Regions from separate parts of the Mesorhizobium sp. M7A.F.Ca.US.010.02.1.1 genome, predicted to be linked through region 2. Evidence: predicted binding sites of a transcription regulator. Region 2 holds the regulator's gene; the other holds the start of a gene.
What was found. The regulator LexA, encoded in region 2, represses DNA repair genes until DNA is damaged. The targets are predictions, from matches to a motif close to TGTTCNNNNTGTGTTCNG.

Region 1: the regulator LexA is predicted to act here: its motif matches at 8,136-8,153, upstream of EOA19_RS06095 (sel1 repeat family protein).

Annotation. Positions count from the first base shown of each region.
Region 1 covers NZ_RZRV01000004.1:233,870-245,054, reverse strand. The annotation lists gene EOA19_RS06130 (TetR/AcrR family transcriptional regulator) at 1-474, shown strand, start outside; gene EOA19_RS06125 (isovaleryl-CoA dehydrogenase) at 542-1,705, shown strand; gene EOA19_RS06120 (carboxyl transferase domain-containing protein) at 1,708-3,315, shown strand; gene EOA19_RS06115 (hypothetical protein) at 3,511-3,879, shown strand; gene EOA19_RS06105 (acetyl/propionyl/methylcrotonyl-CoA carboxylase subunit alpha) at 4,160-6,142, shown strand; gene EOA19_RS06100 (ABC transporter substrate-binding protein) at 6,219-7,340, opposite strand; gene EOA19_RS06095 (sel1 repeat family protein) at 7,735-8,001, opposite strand; gene EOA19_RS06090 (DUF2147 domain-containing protein) at 8,451-8,792, shown strand; gene EOA19_RS35215 (hypothetical protein) at 9,018-9,176, shown strand; gene EOA19_RS06085 (hypothetical protein) at 9,216-9,410, shown strand; gene EOA19_RS06080 (AMP nucleosidase) at 9,527-10,990, shown strand; gene EOA19_RS06075 (endonuclease/exonuclease/phosphatase family protein) at 11,092-11,185, shown strand, end outside.
Region 2 covers NZ_RZRV01000008.1:169,759-180,943, forward strand. The annotation lists gene EOA19_RS11355 (LpxI family protein) at 1-500, shown strand, start outside; gene lpxB (lipid-A-disaccharide synthase) at 493-1,671, shown strand; gene gltA (citrate synthase) at 1,740-3,068, opposite strand; gene gltX (glutamate--tRNA ligase) at 3,254-4,687, opposite strand; gene EOA19_RS11375 (ComEC/Rec2 family competence protein) at 4,789-7,239, shown strand; gene lexA (transcriptional repressor LexA) at 7,233-7,973, opposite strand; gene kynU (kynureninase) at 8,385-9,632, opposite strand; gene kynA (tryptophan 2,3-dioxygenase) at 9,712-10,548, opposite strand; gene EOA19_RS11395 (AMP-binding protein) at 10,545-11,185, opposite strand, start outside.

The DNA.
Region 1 (11,185 bases), on a different contig from region 2:
TTCACGCTGATGCGCGAGCACATGGAAGGTCTGGCCACAGCATGGGAAGCAGCCCGGCCGGCGGATGGAGATCCGGCGCAACTGCTCTCCGCCTATGTGCGCAATCACATCGCCTTTCATATCGAGCGACGGCACGCCACGCATGTGTCGAACATGGAATTGCGCAGTCTGTCGCCCGAACGGCTGACACAGATACTGCGTATGCGCACGGCTTACGAGAAGGAGTTGCGCGCCATCCTGCGCGACGGCGACGAGACGGGCGCTTTCAGCATCGACGACACCGGGCTGACGGCCATGGCGCTGATCCAGATGATGACCGGCGTCATCGTCTGGTTTCGGCCGGGCGAACGGCTGTCCATCGCGGAAGTGACCACGACATATCTTTCAATGACAATGCGGCTCGTCGGCGCGAAGATCGACGCCTACAGCGCCGCGCGTCCCTTCGGACGCGCAAAGGACGCTGCAGCATTTTGATTTCGCGCATGATCCCTTTCCGAAAATCAAAGTCGATTTTTCGGGGTCAGGCGCAGGGAGGAGAAAAATGTACACCAACACGCTCAGCTTCGGGCATGACGAGGAGATCGAGGCGCTGCGCGACATGGTGCGGCGCTTCGCCCAGGATCGCATTGCGCCGATCGCCGCCGACATCGATCGCTCGAACGAATTCCCGGCGCATCTGTGGGGCGAACTCGGCGCGCTCGGCCTGCTTGGGATCACCGCCAACCCCGATTTCGGCGGCAGCGGCATGGGTTATCTCGCGCATGTGATCGCCGTCGAGGAAATCTCGCGCGCTTCGGCCTCGGTCGGCCTCTCCTACGGCGCCCACTCCAATCTCTGCGTCAACCAGATCAACCGCTGGGCGACGACGGCGCAGAAGGAAAAATTCCTGCCGCCACTGTGCTCGGGCGAGCGTGTCGGCGCGCTGGCGATGTCGGAATCCGGCGCCGGCTCGGACGTCGTCTCGCTCAAGCTGCGCGCCGAAAAGCGCAACGACCGCTACGTGCTCAACGGCACCAAGATGTGGATCACCAACGGGCCTGACGCCGAGACCCTGGTCGTCTACGCCAAGACCGACCCGGACCTGAAATCGCGCGGCATCACCGCTTTCATCGTCGAGAAGGCTTTTGCCGGGTTTTCCGTGGCGCAAAAGCTCGACAAGCTCGGCATGCGCGGCTCCAACACCGGCGAACTGGTGTTCAGGGATGTCGAGGTGCCCTTCGACAATGTGCTGCATGAGGAAGGGCGCGGCGTCGAGGTGCTGATGTCTGGCCTCGACTATGAGCGCACGGTGCTCGCCGGCGGCCCGATCGGCCTTATGGCGGCGTGCCTCGACGTGGCGGTCCCCTATGTGCACGAGCGCAAGCAGTTCGGCCAGGCGATCGGCGAGTTCCAGCTGGTGCAAGGCAAGTTGGCCGACATGTACACGACGATGAACGCCGCGCGCGCCTATGTCTATGCCGTCGCCGCAGCCTGCGACCGCGGCCAGACGACACGCAAGGACGCCGCCGGCTGCGTGCTGTTTGCCGCCGAGAAGGCGACGCTGATGGCGCTCGACGCCATCCAGCTGCTTGGCGGCAATGGCTACATCAACGACTATCCGACCGGCCGCCTGCTTCGCGACGCCAAGCTCTATGAGATCGGCGCCGGCACCAGCGAAATCCGCCGCTGGCTGATCGGCCGCGAGATCATGGCGGAGGGGGTGTAGGTATGGCCACATTGCAAACCCAGATCTCCCCTTCCTCCGAAGCATTCCGCGCCAATGCCGAGCGCATGCGGGCGCTGGTCGCCGACATTGCGGAGAAGGCGGCCACCGTCGAGCGCGGCGGCTCGGAGGAAGCGCGCGAGCGGCATGTTTCGCGCGGCAAGCTCCTGCCGCGCGAGCGCCTCGCGCAATTGCTGGATGTCGGTTCACCCTTCCTCGAGATCGGCCAGTTCGCCGCTTGGTCGATGTATGGCGAGGAGATTTCGTCGGCCGGCATGATCGCCGGCGTCGGCCGCGTCGAGGGCACCGAGGTGATGGTCGTCGTCAACGACGCCACGGTGAAGGGCGGCACCTATTACCCGCTGACGGTGAAGAAGCATCTGCGGGCGCAGGAGATCGCGCTGCAGAACAATTTGCCTTGCATCTACCTCGTCGATAGCGGCGGTGCCAACCTGCCCAATCAGGACGAGGTGTTTCCCGACCGGGAGCATTTCGGCCGCATCTTCTACAACCAGGCCAACATGTCGGCAGCCGGCATTCCGCAGATCGCCTGCGTCATGGGTTCCTGCACGGCGGGCGGCGCCTATGTGCCGGCGATGTCCGACGAGACGATCATGGTGGGCAACCAGGCGACCATCTTCCTCGGCGGTCCGCCGCTGGTGAAAGCAGCGACCGGCGAGGATGTCAGCGCCGAGGATCTCGGCGGCGCCGATGTGCACACCAGGCTCTCCGGTGTTGCCGACCACTATGCGCTGGACGACGACCATGCGCTCGCCATCTGCCGCCGCGTCGTCAAAAACCTGAATCGGAACAAGACTGTAAGCCTAAACTTACAGAGATCGATTCCGCCGCTTCATCCGGCGGATGAACTCTACGGCATCGTGCCGACCGACCTGCGCCAGCCCTATGACGCACGCGAGGTGATTGCGCGCATCGTCGACGGTTCCGAATTCGACGAGTTCAAGCAGAATTACGGCACCACGCTGATCACCGGCTTTGCCCATCTCCATGGCATGCCGGTCGGCATCATCGCCAACAACGGCGTGCTGTTTTCCGAAAGCGCGCTGAAGGGGGCGCACTTCATCGAACTGTGCTGCCAGCGCAAGATCCCATTGGTCTTCCTGCAAAACATCACCGGCTTCATGGTCGGTCGAAAATATGAAGCAGGCGGCATCGCCAAGGACGGCGCCAAGCTGGTGATGGCCGTTGCCACCGCCCGCGTGCCAAAGGTGACGATCATCATCGGCGGTTCGTTCGGCGCCGGCAATTACGGCATGTGCGGCCGCGCCTATTCGCCGCGCTTCCTGTGGATGTGGCCGAACGCCCGCATCTCGGTGATGGGCGGCGAGCAAGCAGCAACGGTGCTTGCCATGGTCAAGCGCGAAGGCATCGAGCGCAAGGGCGGGGAATGGAGCGCCGAGGAAGAGGCGAAATTCAAGAAGCCGATCCTGATGAAATACGAGCATGAGGGCCATCCGCTCTATTCGTCCGCACGCCTCTGGGACGACGGCATCATCGACCCTGCGAGGACCCGCGACGTGCTGGCGCTCAGCCTGTCCGCTGCGCTCAACGCCGAAATCGAGGACACGCACTTCGGCGTGTTTCGGATGTGAGAATGGACGGTCAACTTCGACGGACAAACGGCGGAACTATACCAGCAGGCCGTTGCTGCCGTGCGAAAAGGCTGAACTGTATGGAACAACCGATTCATCAGCATAGGCGGCTTCGAATCTCAAACAGTGAACTGGCGGCGAGGCAAAATATTCGATACTGCTTATCCAGCATGGGGCAATGGGGACGGGCTGGAAATGAAACTGAAATATTGCCAGGGAACGGCTGCTTCGATACTTTCTGTATTTCTAATATTAACATCGACCGGCATCGGCTCGGCGGAATCGCTCGCGGGACGCAAGGGAGACGTGCGTTTTCCGCCGACCTTGGGTTCGGGCGAATGCAACGTTGCCTACAAGGGCTACGTCGCGGCGAGCGGCCATTCGGCCTACGCCACAACCTTTTATTCGCGTGTCGTCGACCTCTACATTGTCTGCGGGACGAAGCTCAACGCGCCGTCCCAGAAGGCGGCGGAAGAGACGGCGCTGCGCAATTGCCAGGCCGGCTTGACACGGTGGAAGCTCAAGACCGCGAGTGGCGGCTGCGCAATTTCGTCATCGAAATAGATACTACCGACCGCAAGGTAGAGCACTCCCTTGGTAAGGGAGAGGTCTACGCCGAGGGCTGGAATGGCTCGCTGGACAGTACCCCCCTCTGTCCTGCCGGACATCTCCCCCGCATGGGGGGAGATCGACTGTCGCTATCGCTTTCGCCAAATTCCAACATTGAAAGTTCGCAGCGAGGGCAAAGCTGCCAATCTCCCTCCTTGCGGGGGCCGGCAGGACAGAGAGGGGTGTTCAAGCGCCCTGCTTCCCATGGACTGCGAGCCTTACATGCGGAGGCTCCATGTTTGCCAAGATCCTGATTGCCAATCGCGGCGAGATCGCCTGTCGTGTCATCCGCACGGCTCGGAAACTGGGTGTGCGCACTGTCGCCGTCTATTCGGATGCCGACGCGAGATCCCTGCATGTCGAGATGGCCGACGAGGCGGTGCATATCGGCCCCTCGCCCGTCGGCGAAAGCTATCTGCGCGGTGACAAGATCATCGCCGCGGCCTTGACTACCGGCGCACAAGCCATTCATCCCGGCTACGGCTTCCTGTCGGAAAATCCCGATTTCGTCGACCAGGTGACGGCGGCGGGGCTCATTTTCATCGGCCCGTCGGCGGCCTCGATCCGTGCCATGGGGCTGAAGGACGCGGCCAAGCGTCTGATGGAAAAAGCCGGCGTTCCGGTCGTTCCGGGCTACCATGGCGAGGCGCAGGAGATCGTGCTACTTGCCTCCAAGGCACGCGAGATCGGCTATCCCGTGCTGATCAAGGCACGCGCTGGCGGCGGCGGCAAGGGTATGCGCCGGGTCGAGCATCCCGATGAGTTTTCCGAAGCGTTGTCCAGCGCGCGGCGCGAGGCGAAAGCTGCGTTCGGCGACGACCGTGTGCTGGTCGAAAAATATGTCGACAAGCCGCGCCATATCGAAGTGCAGGTGTTCGGCGACAATTTCGGCAACGCCGTGCACCTCTACGAGCGCGACTGCTCGGCGCAGCGCCGCCACCAGAAGGTGATCGAGGAATCGCCCGCGCCCGGCATGACCGAGGCTTTGCGCAAGGCGATGACGGATGCGGCGGTGAAGGCCGCCAAGGCGATCAATTATTCAGGCGCCGGCACCATCGAGTTCATCGTCGATGCCTCGCAAGGCCTGAAAGCCGACCGCTTCTGGTTCATGGAGATGAACACCCGTCTGCAGGTCGAGCACCCCGTCACCGAAATGGTGACCGGCACCGATCTGGTCGAGTGGCAGTTGCGGGTCGCCAGCGGCGAAAAGCTGCCGAAGACGCAAAGCGAGATCGCGCTTACCGGCCATGCCTTCGAGGCGCGCATCTATGCCGAGGACTCGGCAAAAGGTTTTCTGCCGGCAACGGGCACGCTGCATCATCTGAGATTTCCAGACGCGGCCCCGCAAGGCGCCACGATGCGCATCGAGACCGGCGTGCGGGCGGGTGACGCCATCTCGCCGTACTACGATCCGATGATCGCCAAGCTGGTCGTCCACGCCACGGACCGCCAGGCGGCTCTGGAAGCGCTTGGCGCGGCGCTATCCCGGACCGAGATCGCCGGCTCGACCGTCAACACCGCCTTTCTTGCCGCTCTCGCCGCCGATCCGGATTTCGCCGCAGGCGACGTCGACACCAGCCTGATCGCCAGGTACCAGACGGCGCTGACCGAGGTCGCGCCGCCAAGCGGAGAAACCATAGCCGCGGCCGCAGTCGCAGCCTCGGGGGCCGGAGCATCGCCGTTGTCAGACGATCCGTGGTCGTCGCTTGCCGGTTATGCCCATTTCCACAGCGTGGCGCGACGCACATGGTTGAAGTTCGGTGAAGACGATATCGCGGCGAAGGTTTCGGTGCGGCCGGATGGGCGCTTCCAGGTCGCGCTGGACAAGCCCTATGACGACACCAATTCGCATGATTTTCGCTCAACATCACGCCTCGCCCACTGGCCAGGCCACATCACCGTGTTCGAAGGCGCCGTTGGCTACACCTTCGCCGTGCCGGACCCGTTGGCACGGGCCGATGAGGCGGCGGCAAGCACCGGCAGCCTGCGCGCGCCGATGCCGGGACTGGTCAAACTGGTGCGCGTGGGAAAGGGCGATACGGTGATCAAGGGCCAGCCGCTGCTGATCCTCGAGGCGATGAAGATGGAGCACACCATCGCCGCGCCGCATGACGGCGTGATCGCCGAGATCGCCACCGAGGGCGCGCAGGTGACCGACGGGACGGTGCTGGTGCGGTTCGTCGGGGAACAAGCCGCCTCGACCGCTGTAGCCAGCTGACGGTTCGAAGGTAAAAAGAAAATGGCCGGGACGGACCCGGCCATTTCTCTACGCTACTTGGTCGCCAAGTCGGCGATTACTGCGCGATCGGCGCGTATTTGCCGTCATGCCACTGGTTGATGTCGTAGCTGGCATTCTTGAGATCGCCCTTCTCGTCGAAGGTGACATCACCGACAACGGTGCTGATCGGCGTGCCGTTCTTCAACGCTTCGGCAACCTTGGCCGGGTCGTCGCTGCCGGCACGCTTGATGCCTTCGGCGAATGCCTGGATGGTGGCGTATGAGAACAGCGTGAAGCCCTCCGGCACGAAACCGCCGGCCTTGATCTTCTCGACGGCAGCCTTGGCTTCCGGCTTTGCCTGCGGATCCGACGGGAAGACGAACATGGTGCCCTCGCCGGCCGGGCCAGCGACCTGCCAGAATTCCGGCGAGGCGATGGAGTCCGGCATGATCAGCTGGAACTTCAGGTTCTGTTCCGCCGATTGACGCAGGATCAGGCCAGCTTCAGGATGGTAGCCGCCGAAATAGACGACGTCGGCTTTCAAGTCCTTGAGCTTGGTGACGAGAGCCGAATAGTCCTTCTCGCCAGCGTTGATGCCGTCATAGTAGACCTCCTTGAGGCCGCCGGCATTCATCGTTGCCCTGACGGCGTCAGCCACGCCCTGTCCGTAGGCGCTCTTGTCGTGCAGGACGACGACATTCTTGCCGGCAAACTTCTTGGCGATCCATGGGCCGATGAAGGCGCCCTGCGCATCGTCACGCGTGTATAGGCGCATGATCGTCGGCCAGCCGGCCTTGGCTGCCGCATCGGTCAGCACCGGGTTTGACGAGGCCGGGCTCATCATCAAGGCGCCGGCTTCGGCATAGACGGCCGAGGCCGGAATGCTGGAACCCGAGCAGGCATGGCCGTCGATGAACTTGACGCCATCGGCGACGACGCGGTTGGCAACCGACACGGCCTGCTTGGGATCGCATTGGTCGTCTTCGATGCTCAGCTTGATCTGACGACCGTCGACACCGCCCGCGGCGTTGATCGCATCGGCGGCAGCCTGTGCGCCCTGCTTGAACTGATCGCCGATGGTGGCGAGCTGTCCGGTCATCGGGCCCACCACCGCAAAGGTGATGTCGTCTGCGAATGCGACCGGCGTGCTCAACATCAGGCCGAATATGGCCGCGTTCAAAATACTCAATTTTTTCATGATGGTAGAACTCCTCCACTCACGCGCGGCCGCCCCGGCCGCGCTTCTTCCAGAGAGGCCGGACAATTTCACCCTTCATTGAGCCTGTCTAGGCGCATTGGCGCCGCTCGATTGGGCCTGCAAGACGTCATCCACGCAAAAAGCCACGCCAGCCTTGTTCCGGCTGGTCGTGACTTTTTTTGCCCGTCGAGCAATCTCCGGGCGCTCTCGCGCCTAAGAATCCCGCTCGCCTTCCCCGTGTCGCGCACAGCTGAGCCTTGCGGCCTGCCGCGTTCTTTCTCTTGCCTTCGCGACCGTCTTGCGCGGCCTTCAATTTCGCCGGGTCTGGCCGTCTGTGCGGCCTTGATCCCGGAGCTTCCCTGTCTTCGATGGACCTGTCTGCGATTGGCAGATTTTAGTGCATGGTCATCCATTCGCGGGCTTCGCGAAGCGCCGTGGCGATCTCGACCTTCGACATGGCGGCCGACAGTTCCGAGCGCAGCTCGGCGGCGCGGGCCGAGCCCTTGATTGCGGCGATGTTGAACCATTTGTGGGCGGCAACGACATCGGTCTCGCAATCGCGGCCGGTCGCATACATCATGCCCAATTCGAAAAGGATGTCGGCCTGGGCAGTTGCTCCCATGGCGCCGAAACCTGCTTCAAGCATTTCAAAACGTGCCATTTCAATCCCCTGTTTTCCGGCCCCTGTCAGGCTTCCGAGAGCTGCCTTCTTTCGTCTTGCCGGCTGCTCTTCCGATGCTTTCGAGAATGCCGTGCAGGCTTGAATCCGCCGTTAAATGGCGTGCTTAATTTGAGGAAAACAAAGCTAAAACAAGAGGTAAACGCCGAAATTCGTTAAGGATACAAACCCAGCAATCCAGCCTGCTTGCGTCAAATTTGACGAGAGTTTTCTCACGCGGAGGCAAGACTTCGCTAACCACGGCAGACAAAGGCGATGCGCCGAACGTTTCATTTCGTCGTCGAGGAGGCGCTTTCAGGCGGCTTCAAAATCCCAAAGTCTTCCGCTACGGCACCGCTTTTGTTTTGCCGGGAGCTGGATTAGCTTACGTTTGCGTAAGCGGCAGACCGGCGAGGCGGAGCGTCCGGCCGGACATCCACAGGGAGGAAGACATGTTTCGAAAACTGAGCCTGGCCCTTGCGGCCACATTGATCGTGGCGGGTGCGGCATGGGCCGATCCGATCGAAGGCAATTGGAAGACGCAGGCCGGCGAAACCGCGGCCATCGCCGGCGGCGGCTCGTTTTCCATCACCCTCAGGTCCGGGAAATATGCCGGCAAGACCATCGGCTCGCTCAAGGCGACGGGCGACAACAAATATGCCGGCAACATCACCGATCCGGCAAACGACAAGACCTATTCGGGCAAGGCGACATTGTCGGGCAGCTCTCTCAAGATGAGCGGCTGCGTGCTCGGCGGACTGATCTGCAAGAGCCAGACCTGGCACAAGCTCTGATCGACCGCACCCTTACGACATGATGACGGGGCCTCGACGGGCCCCGTTTTCGTTTTGTCGACACATCCTGCGCCGGTGATGCTCGATACCCGCCGGCGGCTATCCAAACCGACGCCGGCGCCGTCGAAGCCCCGTCAACCATCTTGAACCGCAGATGAACGCCGGCATCAGAGCCGGTTCAGTTGCATCAGGGCATTCTCCGGCGTGTTGAAGGAGACCGACCCAATGCTTGCTCGCCGCTTCACCATCGTCTGCCTGCTGGTGAGCCTGTTTGGAATGTTCTTCGCCATCCTCGTCGCCGAAGCGGGCCGTCCGGCCCGCGCCTGGGACGAAGCCAGTTCCGGAACCTGCCGCCTCGCCTGCCCCACCCATCTTCGCAACTGAACAAAGAACCAAGACCTCGAAAAGAAAAGCTGAAACACCATGAACCGCATCGCCGCCAACGCTCTCAAGACCATTCGGCTTCTGCCGCGGGCGGCGCTTATCCTGGCGGTTCTGGCCGCTCCGGTTCTGGCCGTGCCGATGATGCGCTCCGATGCCGGCTCGACGATCGACGCACCTGCCCTGAAGAAGTCCGGCGTCGGCTTTGTGCTCCTGGTCAGCCTGCAGCGCGGTTGAAGAAAAACGGCGCTTTGGCCGCCTTCGGTCGCGACACCCCTCCCAAGTGCCGATCCAAGTCTCTATATTGAGCCATGGAAAAGCGAATCTACCCACAAGCCATCGAATCTGTCGTCATGCCGGAGCCTTTTGGCCGGCAAAGCTTTGATAGCGCCGAAAAAGCCGTCAAGGCACTGCAGGCGCTTTACGACCGCAACACCAAATTCCTGCGCGACTCCTTCGCAGAGCTGGCGGCAGCAGGCGGCGACAATGGCAAGCGCTACCGGGCCTTCTATCCGGAGATCGGCGTCACCACCAACTCATTCACCCAGATCGACTCGCGCCAGGCCTATGGCCATATGCCGACGCCTGGGCATTTTTCCACCACCATCACCCAGCCGGGCCTGTTCGAAAGCTACCTCGTCGAGCAGTTGCGCCTGATCATGCGCAATCATGGGGTTGCGGTCACGGTGTCGGAATCGACCACACCCATCCCGCTGCATTTCGCCTTCCTTGAAGGCACCCATGTCGACGGCGCGACGGCAGAGCGCATCAAGCGGCCGATCCGCGACCTGTTCGATGTGCCGGATCTCGATGGCACCGACGACCAGATCGCCAACGGCACCTTCGAAGTCGCCTTTGGCGAGCCGAGGCCTCTGGCGCCCTTCACGGCGCAGCGCATCGATTATTCGCTGCACCGGCTGTCGCACTATACGGCGACCACGCCGCAGCAGTTCCAGAACTTCGTACTGTTCACCAACTATCAGTTCTACATCGACGAGTTCGTCGCCCGCGCCCGCGACCTGATGGCCAATGGCGGCGGCGGATACACGGAGTTCGTCGAGCCGGGCAATGTCATCACCAAGAGCGGGCAAAGCGCGCCCAGCGAAGGCGTTGCACCGCCGCGCCTGCCGCAGATGCCGGCCTATCACCTGAAGAAATCGGGACATGGCGGCATCACCATGGTGAATATCGGCGTCGGGCCTTCCAACGCCAAGACCATCACCGACCATATTGCGGTGCTGAGGCCGCATGCCTGGGTGATGCTCGGCCACTGTGCCGGCCTGCGCAACACCCAAGCGCTGGGCGACTATGTGCTGGCGCATGCCTATGTGCGCGAGGACCATGTGCTGGACGACGATCTTCCGGTCTGGGTGCCGATCCCGCCGCTGGCCGAGATCCAGGTGGCGTTGCAGGAAGCCGTCGCCGAAGTCACCGGCCTTACCGGCTACGACCTGAAGCGCATCATGCGCACGGGCACCGTCGCCACCATCGACAATCGCAACTGGGAACTGCGCGACCAGCGTGGCCCGGTCCAGCGTCTGTCGCAATCTCGCGCCATCGCACTCGACATGGAATCGGCGACCATCGCCGCCAATGGCTTCCGCTTCCGCGTTCCCTACGGCACGCTGCTGTGCGTTTCGGACAAACCGCTGCATGGCGAGTTGAAGCTGCCCGGCATGGCGACCGAATTCTACAAGCGCCAGGTGGCGCAGCACCTGACCATCGGCATCAGGGCGATGGAGAAGCTCGCGGAAATGCCGATGGAGCGGTTGCATTCGCGCAAGCTCAGAAGTTTTTCGGAAACGGCGTTCCAGTAGGCCGGTTCCACGCATCGCATGGGCATTTCGTCATCTTGATTGGGCCGCATTTCTGCCGATAAGCAGACGGCATGGAGAGAGCGAGCTTCGGGACATTGCTGATGTCGGTTGCATTCCTGGCAATGCTGGCCTGTTCGATCGCGCTGGTGGCCGGGTTTTTCGGAACGCTGCATCCGGCCTTCGATTCCTTCTCGC
Region 2 (11,185 bases):
CGCGTGGAATAAAGGTCGTTGGCGCCCACGAAGTAGTGCCGAATCTTGTCGCCGCCGAAGGCGTGCTGACCAAGGCCGAACCGCGAAAATTGGACTGGCGCGATATTGAGGCGGGCCTTGCGGCAGCAAAGGCCATCGGGGCGCTGGATGTCGGCCAGGCGGCGATCGCGGTTGGCGGCCGGGCAATCGCGCTGGAAGGCATCGAAGGAACAGCCGGCCTGCTTGATCGTGCGAAGCTGCTGCGTGGCCACGGCCGTATTGCGGGCAAGACCCGCGGCGTCCTCGTCAAGTGCGCCAAGCCTGGTCAGGAACTGCGCGCCGATCTTCCATCCATCGGTCCGCAGACGGTCGAGGCAGCGCACGCGGCCGGGCTCGCCGGCATTGCCGTCGAGGCGGGACGCTCGCTGATCCTCGAAGGTCCTGGAACCATCGCACGCGCCAATGCACTCGGCCTGTTCGTCCTTGGCCTGCCTGTCACCACGGAGCCGCGCAATGGCTGACAGGGCATTGAAGATCGCGATCGTTGCCGGAGAGGAGTCCGGCGACCTGCTCGGCGCCGACATAGTACGCTCGCTCAGGCAGGCGGCCGGGCGCGAGGTGCAACTCGTCGGCCTCGGCGGCCGTCATTTGCAGGCGCTGGGACTGGTCTCGCCATTCGATGCCGGTGAGATCGCCCTCATGGGGTTCAGTGCCGTCCTGCGCGACCTGCCGCGCCTGATACGGCGGATCAGCCAACTGGCCAAGACCGTTGCCGACGAAAAGCCGGACTGCCTTGTCACCATCGACAGTCCGGACTTTTCGTTGCGCGTCGCCAAAAAGGTGCGTGCGGCCAACCCGTCGATTCCAATCATCCACTATGTCTGCCCGAGCGTGTGGGCGTGGCGGCCGGGCAGGGCGGTGGCGATGAAGCCCTATGTCGACCACATCCTCTGCATCCTGCCTTTCGAGGTCAAGGAGCTCGATCGGCTCGGCGGGCCACCGGGCACTTATGTCGGGCATCGCCTGACCCACGATGCGGGCTTGCTGGCCGCAGCCAAGGCGCAGGAGCTGCCGCGCGACCTTTCTCCTGATCGCGTCAAGACCCTGCTCGTCCTGCCCGGTTCGCGGCGTGGCGAGGTACGGCGGCTGCTCGACCCGTTCGGCGAGACGGTGTCGATTCTGCGTGCGCGTGGCCACCGCCTACGGCTGCTGCTGCCGACCGTTCCGCATGTCGCCGACCTCGTCAAATCCTCCGTCAACCGCTGGGATGAAAAGCCTGAGATCATCGTCGATCCCCAACGCAAATGGCAGGCTTTCGGCAAAGCCGATGCGGCGCTGATCGCGTCCGGGACGGTATCGCTGGAACTGGCGCTGGCCGGCGTGCCGATGATTTCCTGCTACAGGCTCGACCCGGTCGCGCGCGTCTTGGCGCCGTACCTCGTTTCCGTCTGGTCGGCGCTGCTGCCCAATCTGATATCGGATCGAGCGCTTATTCCGGAATTCTACGACGGCTACATCAAGCCGAACAATCTGGCCCGGCAATTGGAAGCCCTGTTCGCCGACAGCGGCATGCGCGCCTGGCAGAAGAATGGATTTGCAGAGATCACGCGGCGCATGGCGACGGATAGACCGTCCGGCGAGATCGCCGCGCAGGTGGTGATGCGGTATATCAAGAGAGGGAATAGTCAGTAGGGAGTAGGGAAGTTGACCGTGCCTACTGCCTACTGCCTACTGCCCAATCCCCAATCCCTACTCCCAATTCACCGCTTGGCGATCGGCACGTAGTCACGCTCGGGTGCGCCGGTATAGAGCTGACGCGGGCGGCCGATCTTCTGGCGCGGATCCTCGATCATCTCTTTCCACTGGGCGATCCAGCCGACGGTGCGGGCGACCGCGAACAGCACGGTGAACATGGTGGTGGGAAAGCCCAGCGCCTTCAGCGTGATGCCGGAATAGAAGTCGACATTCGGGTAGAGCTTCTTCTCGATGAAATAGGAATCGGTCAGCGCGATCTTTTCCAGCTCCATGGCGATGTCGAGCAGCGGATCGTCCTTGATGCCGAGCTCGCCCAGAACCTCATGTGCCGTCTTCTGCATGATCTTGGCGCGCGGATCGTAGTTCTTGTAGACGCGGTGGCCAAAGCCCATCAAGCGGAAGGGGTCGTCCTTGTCCTTGGCGCGGGCGATGAATTCGGGGATATGATCGACATGGCCGATCTCGCCAAGCATGTTGAGCGCCGCTTCATTGGCGCCGCCATGCGCCGGTCCCCACAGGCAGGCTATACCGGCGGCGATGCACGCAAACGGGTTGGCGCCCGACGAGCCGGCGAGACGAACGGTCGAGGTCGAGGCGTTCTGCTCGTGGTCGGCGTGCAAAATGAAGATGCGCTCCATGGCGCGCGCCAGCACCGGGTTGATCTTGTATTCCTCGCACGGCACGGCAAAGCACATGTGCAGGAAGTTGGCGGCGAAGTTGAGCTCGTTCTTCGGGTAAATGAACGGCTGGCCGATGTGGTATTTGTAGGCCATCGCCGCGATCGTCGGCATCTTGGCGATCAGCCGCATGGAGGCAACCATGCGCTGGTAGGGGTCGGAGATGTCGGTGGAGTCGTGGTAGAAGGCCGACAGCGCGCCGACCACGCCGCACATCACCGCCATCGGATGCGCGTCGCGGCGGAAGCCGGTGAAAAAGCGCGACATCTGCTCATGCACCATGGTGTGGCGCGTCACGCGATAGTCGAAGTCGTCCTTCTGCGCCTTGGTCGGCAATTCACCGTAGAGCAGGAGATAGCAGACCTCGAGGAAATCGCCATGTTCGGCCAACTGGTCGATCGGATAGCCGCGGTGCAGGAGGATGCCGGCGTCGCCGTCGATGAAGGTGATTTCGGACTCGCAGCTTGCCGTCGAGGTGAAGCCGGGATCGTAAGTGAAGGCGCCGGTGGTTGAGTAGAGCGAGGCGATATCGATGACATCAGGCCCGACCGAACCACTTCGCACCTTGAATTCATGGGTCTTGCCGGCGAATGCAAGCGTTGCCGTGGCCTCCTGGGTCTTGCCGCCCAAATCCATTTTTTTCGCAGCTTCGGTCATTGCAAACTCCTTCTTGTTTCCTCATGCCGGCAAAGGCAAAATTCTGCAGAGCGACACGTCGAAAATCACCGCAATGCGCGTATTCGCCACCGCATTTCAGGAGGTGCGTGCCAGATTGGGCCAAGGCCTAATGTTGCACTGCGAAACCCGCCTTTCAATGCCAATCTTCTTGGGCCAGTTTGCTCCTAATCGATTTGATCTGAGATGCGCGCCAGGCTTTCCTCGCGGCCGAGCACGGCGAGCACATCGAACACGCCCGGCGAGGTGCTTTTGCCGGTCAACGCAGCGCGCAAAGGCTGGGCCACCGCGCCGAGCTTGTGACTGCCGGCCGCTGCCACCTCGCGGATCGCCGCCTCCGCCGAGGCGGCTGTCCAGTCACCCGCATCACCCGCAAGCCCGTTCAAAGCTTCGTGAGCACTGCGCAGGATCTTGCGGGCATCGTCGGTAAGCAGAAGGGCCGCCTTGTCGTCGATCGGCAGGGGGCGCGTGGCGAACAGGAAGGCCGCGCCATCGACGAGCTCGACCAGTGTCTTGGCGCGCTCCTTCAGGCCCGGAAGCGCTGCCAGCAACTGCGCCTTGGTGCTGTCGTTCAGGCGCGCGGCGATCGCCGGGCCACCTTCGAGATAGGGCAGGGTGGCGATGAAGATGTCGAACAGTTCGGCATCGCTCATGCGGCGCATATGCGCGCCGTTGATCGCCTCCAGCTTGGCGAAGTCGAAGCGCGCCGCGCCCTTGTTGACATCGCCGATGTCGAACCACGAGATCATATCCTTGATCGACATGATCTCGTCGTCGCCATGGCTCCAGCCAAGGCGCGCCAGGTAGTTGAGCAGCGCCTCCGGCAGGTAACCCATGGCGCGATAGGCCTCGACGCCAAGCGCGCCGTGCCGCTTCGACAGCTTGGCGCCATCGGCGCCGTGGATCAGGGGGATATGCGACATGGACGGCACGTCCCAGCCCATGGCGTTGTAGATCACGGTCTGGCGAGCGGCATTGGTCAGATGATCGTCGCCGCGAATGATATGGGTGACGCCCATATCATGATCATCGACGACGACGGCATGCATGTAAGTGGGATTGCCGTCAGAACGCAGGATGATGAAGTCATCGAGATCTTTGTTGGGAAAGCGCACCTCGCCCTGGACACGGTCATGGACGATGGTCTCGCCTTCGGTCGGCGCCTTGATGCGGATGGCGCCCTTGACGCCTGCGGGCGCCTCAGAGGGGTCGCGGTCGCGCCAGCGGCCGTCATAGCGGGGCGGCAGCCCCTTGGCTCTGGCAGCCTCGCGCATGGCCTCCAGTTCGGCTGGCGTGGCATAGCAATAATAGGCCATGCCCATGCGCACGAGCTCCTCGGCCACCTCGCGGTGGCGCGGCGCACGCTCGAACTGTGACACCGGCTCGCCGTCCCAGCTCAGGCCAAGCCAGGAAAGCCCGTCGAGGATGGCAGCCGTCGCGGCTTCATTGGAGCGTTCACGGTCGGTGTCTTCGATGCGCAGCAGCATCGTGCCGCCAGTGTGCTTTGCATACAGCCAGTTGAACAGCGCCGTGCGCGCGCCGCCTATGTGCAGATAGCCGGTGGGCGAGGGGGCAAAACGGGTGACGACCTTGTCGGACATGGAACTCTCGGAAACCATCTGAAGCGGGTGCGGTTGCGCGGACTTTCGCGCGCCCGGCGTTCATGTAGCATAGGGTGTCGAGGGCGCAAGGGGCAGACCCGATGGCTGGACGAGGCTGGGGCTCGGATCAGGGCGAGGACGCTGCCATCGGCGTCAGCGAACGGTCCCTCTTTGCGCCTCTGCCATTGCCGTCGCCCCTCCTGCCGGATCCCGGCCAAGCGCCGTTACAAGCGCATGTCGCCGCCTCTGTTCCTGTTGCCGAAACCGGCAGGATCGTTCGCGTGCGCCGGCAAATCAGCCTGACATCACTGCCTCGCCTGCGCCACAGCGTGAACACGGCGGCGAGCCTGGAACTCGACCGGGGCGTGGCCTTCCTGCTGGTGCCGGTCTGCCTGGCGATCGGAGCGATCGGCTATTTTTCGCTGACGGCTGAACCCGACTTTGCGAGACCTGTCGCGGTTGTCATTCTGACGGGGATCTGTGCGCTGGTCTCGCGCTCATGGCCAAAGACCCATCTGTGTTTCATGGCGGCACTTTTGTGCGCCCTAGGACTGCTTGCTGCCAAGGTCGAGACGTGGCGTGCGGGCACACAAATGTTGGGCTCGGAAATTTCGACGCAAGTCACCGGCCGCGTCGTCTCGCTCGACCGGATGGAAACCGGCCGTATCCGGCTGACCATCGACGTGACATCGACCGCAAGACCGAAACTGCGCTATGCGCCGGAACGGGTGCGGCTTTCGGCACGCAAGATCCCGGCTGACGTGACCGCCGGCTCCCTCATCACCGGATATGCCAAGCTCTTGCCGCCGACCGGGCCGGTGCGGCCGGACAGCTATGACTTCTCCTTCGACAGCTATTTTGCCGGCATCGGCGGCAGCGGATTCTTTCTCGGCAATCCAAAGCTTGTCGTTAGCGACGATGGCGACATGCCGCTGTCGGCCCGAATTTCCTCTAGCGTGGAAAAAGCCCGTGAAGGCATCGCCGACCATATCAGGGCCAGCGTCGGCGGCGCCGAAGGCGAGATCGCCGCGGCGCTCATCGTCGGCGTGCGCGCCGGCATTCCCGATGAGATCAATGAGGCGATGCGACGTACCGGCATCTACCACATCATCTCCATTTCGGGACTGCATATGGCGCTGGTCGCGGGCACCATCATGGGATTGCTGCGCGGCGCCTTCGCCTTGTTTCCCGACTTTTCCGCGCGTCGCCCGGTCAAGAAGTATGCCGCTGCCGCCGCGCTGTTCTCGATCGCGGCCTATCTCATCATCTCTGGAGTCGTCGTTGCCGCCGAGCGCAGCTTCATCATGCTGGCGGTGATGCTGATTGCCGTGCTGTTCGATCGAGCAGCACTCACCATGCGCAATCTGGCGATCTCGGCGATCGCCGTCATCGTGGTGTCGCCGCATGAGGTGGTCGGCCCGAGTTTTCAGATGTCGTTCGCCGCGACCGCGGCTCTGGTCGGCGCCTATGCCGGCTGGGCGGATCACCGCGCGGGAAAAGCAAGACCGCCGCCGCCAAAGCGATCCGTGCCCGGTTTCCTGACGCGAAAATTCCTGCTGGCGGCAACCGGCCTTGCCATGACCTCGATCATCGCGGGAAGCGCGACGACGCTGTTTGCCATCTGGCATTTTCAGCGTGTCTCGCCGCTCAGCCTGTTTGCCAATCTCGCGGTAATGCCGATCGTCACCGTCGTCATGTTCCTGGCCGTCGCCAGCGCGCTGTTGATGCCTTTCGGATTGGATTGGCCGGCTCTCTACCTGATGGGTAAGGGCCTGACGATGATGATTGCCATATCAGGCTGGATCTCCGAGCGTTCGCCTGTCGATGGGGTCGGGCTGATTTCGCAGCAGTCGGTCCTGTTGGTGGCAATTGCCCTGGTCATCGCGACAATGGCGACAACTTGGCTGCGGCTCGCTGCTCTGCCATTCGCGCTGGCAGGCTTGCTGACCGTCTCGGATACGCGCACGCCGGATGTGCTAATCTCGGAAGACGCCCGGCTGGTGGCGTTGCCGATCGGTGGCGGCGAGCTTGCCGTCAGCCGGGAACGGCCGAACGAATTCACCGTCGACAACTGGAAACGCGCCCTGACATCAGAAACCATCGTCGTGCCAGAGGTGTTCGACAACAGCGATGGGCAATTCGATGTCGCGGATGCCGTTGATCTGCCGCTGGGATCGCCGTTCTATTGCTCCTCAGGCGTTTGCGTGGCCAGGCACATGTCCGGTGCGATCATTGCCTATGTCGAGGACCGCAAGGACGCCTGGAAAGCCTGCGGCTTCGCCGAGCTGATCGTCATCAATGACGCCACCGCGTATGACGCCTGTCACAATCCGCTGGTTCTCGTCATCACCAAGCGGCAACTGGCTCGCAAAGGCAGTGCCGCGGTCTTCTTCGATCGCCAATCGGCGACCACGCCGGCGACGATCAGCTTCGCGGTGGACAGCCCATATCGGCCCTGGCACACGCAACGCAAATACTCTCGTGAGGCAAGGGGGCTGGCACCCTTCAAGAAACCGGAGAAGCCAGCGGCCAACCCACAGCCGCCTCAGTAGCGGCGGATCAGGCCGACGAGCTTGCCTTGCACCTTGACCCTGTCCGGGCCGAAAATACGGGTTTCATAGGCCGGATTGGCGGCTTCGAGAGCAATCGAAGCGCCCTTGCGGCGGAACCGCTTCAGCGTCGCTTCCTCTTCATCGACCAGCGCCACGATGATCTCGCCTGGCTGGGCGGTGTCGGCGTTGCGGATTATGACGGTGTCGCCATCGAAGATGCCGGCCTCGATCATCGAGTCACCCTTGACCTCCAGCGCATAGTGGGCGCCGCCCATGATCATATCCGGCGGCACCGAGATCGAATGCGTCTGATGCTGGATGGCATCGATCGGCACACCGGCGGCGATACGGCCCATGACCGGGATCGACACGGCGGAGACCGCATCGTCATCATTGCCGGGCGAGGGCATCCGCGAAGGCGCCGGCTTGATCTGCCGGCCAAGGGCGCCACCCTGACCGAGACTGCCCTGGATGACGCTTGGCGAAAACTTCTTTGCCGCGTTGAGACCGGGCGCGATCGAGTCCGGCAATCGCAGCACTTCCAGCGCGCGTGCCCGGTTGGGCAACCGGCGAATAAAGCCGCGCTCCTCAAGTGCGGTGATCAGCCGATGAATCCCGGATTTGGAGGCAAGGTCAAGCGCCTCCTTCATCTCGTCGAAGGATGGCGGAATGCCGCTCTCCTTCAGGCGTTCATGGATGAACATCAGCAGTTCATGTTGCTTGCGCGTCAGCATGGCGGCCCCCAGGTTACCTGAAACCAGAATCGAAAAACAAACCCAGAACAAACCCTATCTGTTCCAGTTGTGTTCTGCAACCGTTTAAAGTTTAATGAATTTGTTAAGGCTGCTGAAATTATTTGGCGCTTGCCAGCGGGTCGCGATCAACAGGCGCTAGGCACGGCGATGCGCCTGCTCACATTGAAATTATTATGGTTAATGACCTGTGGCTCATCCTCGACCCAAGGCTTGGCATTATCAGTCTATCGACCTCCACAAAGGACGATATCAATCTTCGGGACGTTCGTTTGCCGTGAACGAAACGGAGCCAAAACGCCAACGTCTGTTGGCATTTGTGGCTGGAAATTCAGCCCTCCGTCATCTGCCAGGCAGTGAGGGCGGCGGCGGTGGATCGCGGGGATCGTTGCGTCAGGTAACGGCTTCCTTGACCGCGAAACGGCGGTCCTTCCATGCGCCCGTGCGCAGAATATCCTCCAGCACCTCAACCGCCAGCCACACATCCTTGTAGCCGACATAGAGCGGCGTGAAGCCGAAACGGATGGTCGATGGCGCACGAAAATCACCGATGACGCCGCGCTCGATCAGCGCCCGCATGATTTGATAGCCGTGATCGTGAAGGAACGACACCTGGCTGCCGCGCCTGGTCGCGTCGCGGGTGGTCTCCAGCGTGAGACCGTAGGCGCCGCACCTGGCTTCGACGAGCTGGATGAACAGTTCTGTCAACGCGACACTCTTCTTTCGCAATGCCGCCATGTCGACGTCATTCCAGATGGCAAGCGCGCCTTTGAGCGCCCGCATCGACAGGATCGGCTGAGTGCCGCACAAAAAGCGGCGGATGCCGGTGCCGGCAACATAACCCCGTTCGAAGGCAAAGGGCCGCGCATGGCCGCACCAGCCGCTGAGCGGCTGGCTGATATCGCCGTGGTGGCGCTGCGCGGCATAGATGAAGGCCGGTGCGCCCGGACCGCCGTTGAGGTACTTGTAGGTGCAGCCGATGGCGAAATCGGCATTTGCGTGATCGAGCTCGACGGGCAGGGCGCCGGCGGTGTGGCAAAGATCCCAGACGATCAGCGCTCCGGCCGCATGAGCTTTGCGCGTCAGCGCCGCCATGTCGCGCAGTTCACCCGATTTGTAATTGACGTGATTGACCAGCACCACCGCGACGTTTTCGTCGATCAGCTCTTCGATGGTCGGCGCGTCGACACCCGCGAGGCGCAGCAGGACGCCATCCCGGGTCGAGGCCACGCCTTCGGCGATGTACAGGTCGGTGGGAAAACTGTCACCTTCGGCGACGATGGCCGACCGGCCGGGCCGCATCTCCATCGCCGCGTGCAGCACCTTGTAGATGTTGGTCGATGTCGTGTCGCAGACAACGGTCTGGCCGGCCGCGGCTCCTATCAGGCGTCCGAGCTGGTCGCCGAGTTCGATTGGCATCTCGAACCATCCGGCCGTGTTCCAAGCTCGGATGAGATCCTGGGCCCATTCTTGGGTCGCCGCCTGCTGCAGCTCGCTGAAAACGGCATGAGACGCTGCCCCCAGTGAATTGCCGTCGAGATAGATCATCCCCTCCGGCAGAATGAAACGGTCGCGCATGGCCCGCAGCGGATCCGTGGCATCCATCGCTTCGACTGCGGCGAGATCAGGAATTCCACTCATGGTCGGTCAGTCCCCGGTTGTTCGCGAAGGGTTTTCCGCCACAGCGCGTCCCCTCGGTGTGCCTGTTTTCATTTCGACGTCAGAGCCGGGTGCGGACCGTCCACAGCTCCGGGAACAGCACGACCTCGAGCATTTTCTTCAGATACGAAGCACCCGACGTGCCGCCGGTGCCGCGTTTCAGGCCGATGATGCGCTCCACCGTGGTGACGTGGTTGAAGCGCCAGCGGCGGAAGTAGTCCTCGAAGTCGACCAGCTTCTCGGCCAGTTCGTAGAACATCCAGTAGCGCTGCGGATCGCGGTAGATGGTCTGCCAGGCGACCAGCACCTCTTCATTCTCGGTTCGCGTCTCACGCCAGTCCGTGCGCCTGGCATCGGCACCGATGTCGAATCCGTTGCGCGCCAAAAGCAGCAGAGCCTCGTCATAGAGCGACGGCTCGGCCAGGATCGCTTCCAGCTTCCCGCTCAGGTCGGGCCGATGCTTGTGCGGCCCGAGCATTGCCAGGTTTCGGTTGCCGGCCATGAACTCGATGGCGCGATACTGCCAGGACTGGAAACCCGAGGACTGGCCGAGCGCGTCGCGGAACTCGGTGTATTCGCTGGGCGTCATCGTCCGCAGCACGTCCCAGGCATTGTTCAGCTGCTCGAAGATGCGCGCAACGCGCGACAGCATCTTGAAGCTCGGCTCGAGCCGGTCGGCGCGGATGGAACGGATCGCGGCGCCAATCTCGTGCAGAGCAAGCTTCATCCAGAGCTCGGAGGTCTGATGCTGGATGATGAACAGCATCTCGTCATGCGCCGATGACAGCGGCGTCTGGGCCTCCAGCACTTTCTCCAGGTGCAGGTAGTCGCTGTAGGACATGCGCTCCTTGAACGACATCTGGGCGCCTTCGGACGCCGGATCGTACGGTTGGCTCAATTGATTTTCTCCGTGCGCAGCCGGAAGCGCTGGATCTTTCCGGTCTGGGTCTTGGGCAGAGCGGCGATGAATTTTACCGATCGCGGATATTTATAGGGCGCGATCGTTGCCTTGACATGGTCCTGCAGGCGCTTGGTGGTGAGGGCGTCGGGCGCGACGCCCTGCACCAGCACGACATGCGCCTCGACGATCTGGCCGCGTTCGGCGTCCTCTGCACCGATCACCGCGCATTCGGCGACGTCCGGATGCGCCAGCAGCGCCGCCTCGACCTCGGGACCGGCGATGTTGTAGCCGGCGCTGACGATCATGTCGTCGGAGCGTGCGGCGAAATGGAAGAAGCCGTCCTCGTCCTGCGTGAAGGTGTCGCCGGTGAGGTTCCAGCCGTCGCGCACATATTCCTTCTGCCTGTCATCGGCCATGTAGCGGCAGCCGGTCGGGCCGCGCACCGCCAGCCTGCCGGTCGTGCCGCGCGGCACCTCGCGCATCTCGTCATCGACGATGCGCGCCTCATAGCCGCCCACCGGCTTGCCGGTCGACGCAGGCCTCATGTCATCGAAGCGGTTGGAGATGAAGATGTGCAGCATTTCGGTGGCGCCGATGCCGTCGAGGATCGGCTTGCCGGTCTTTTTCGTCCACT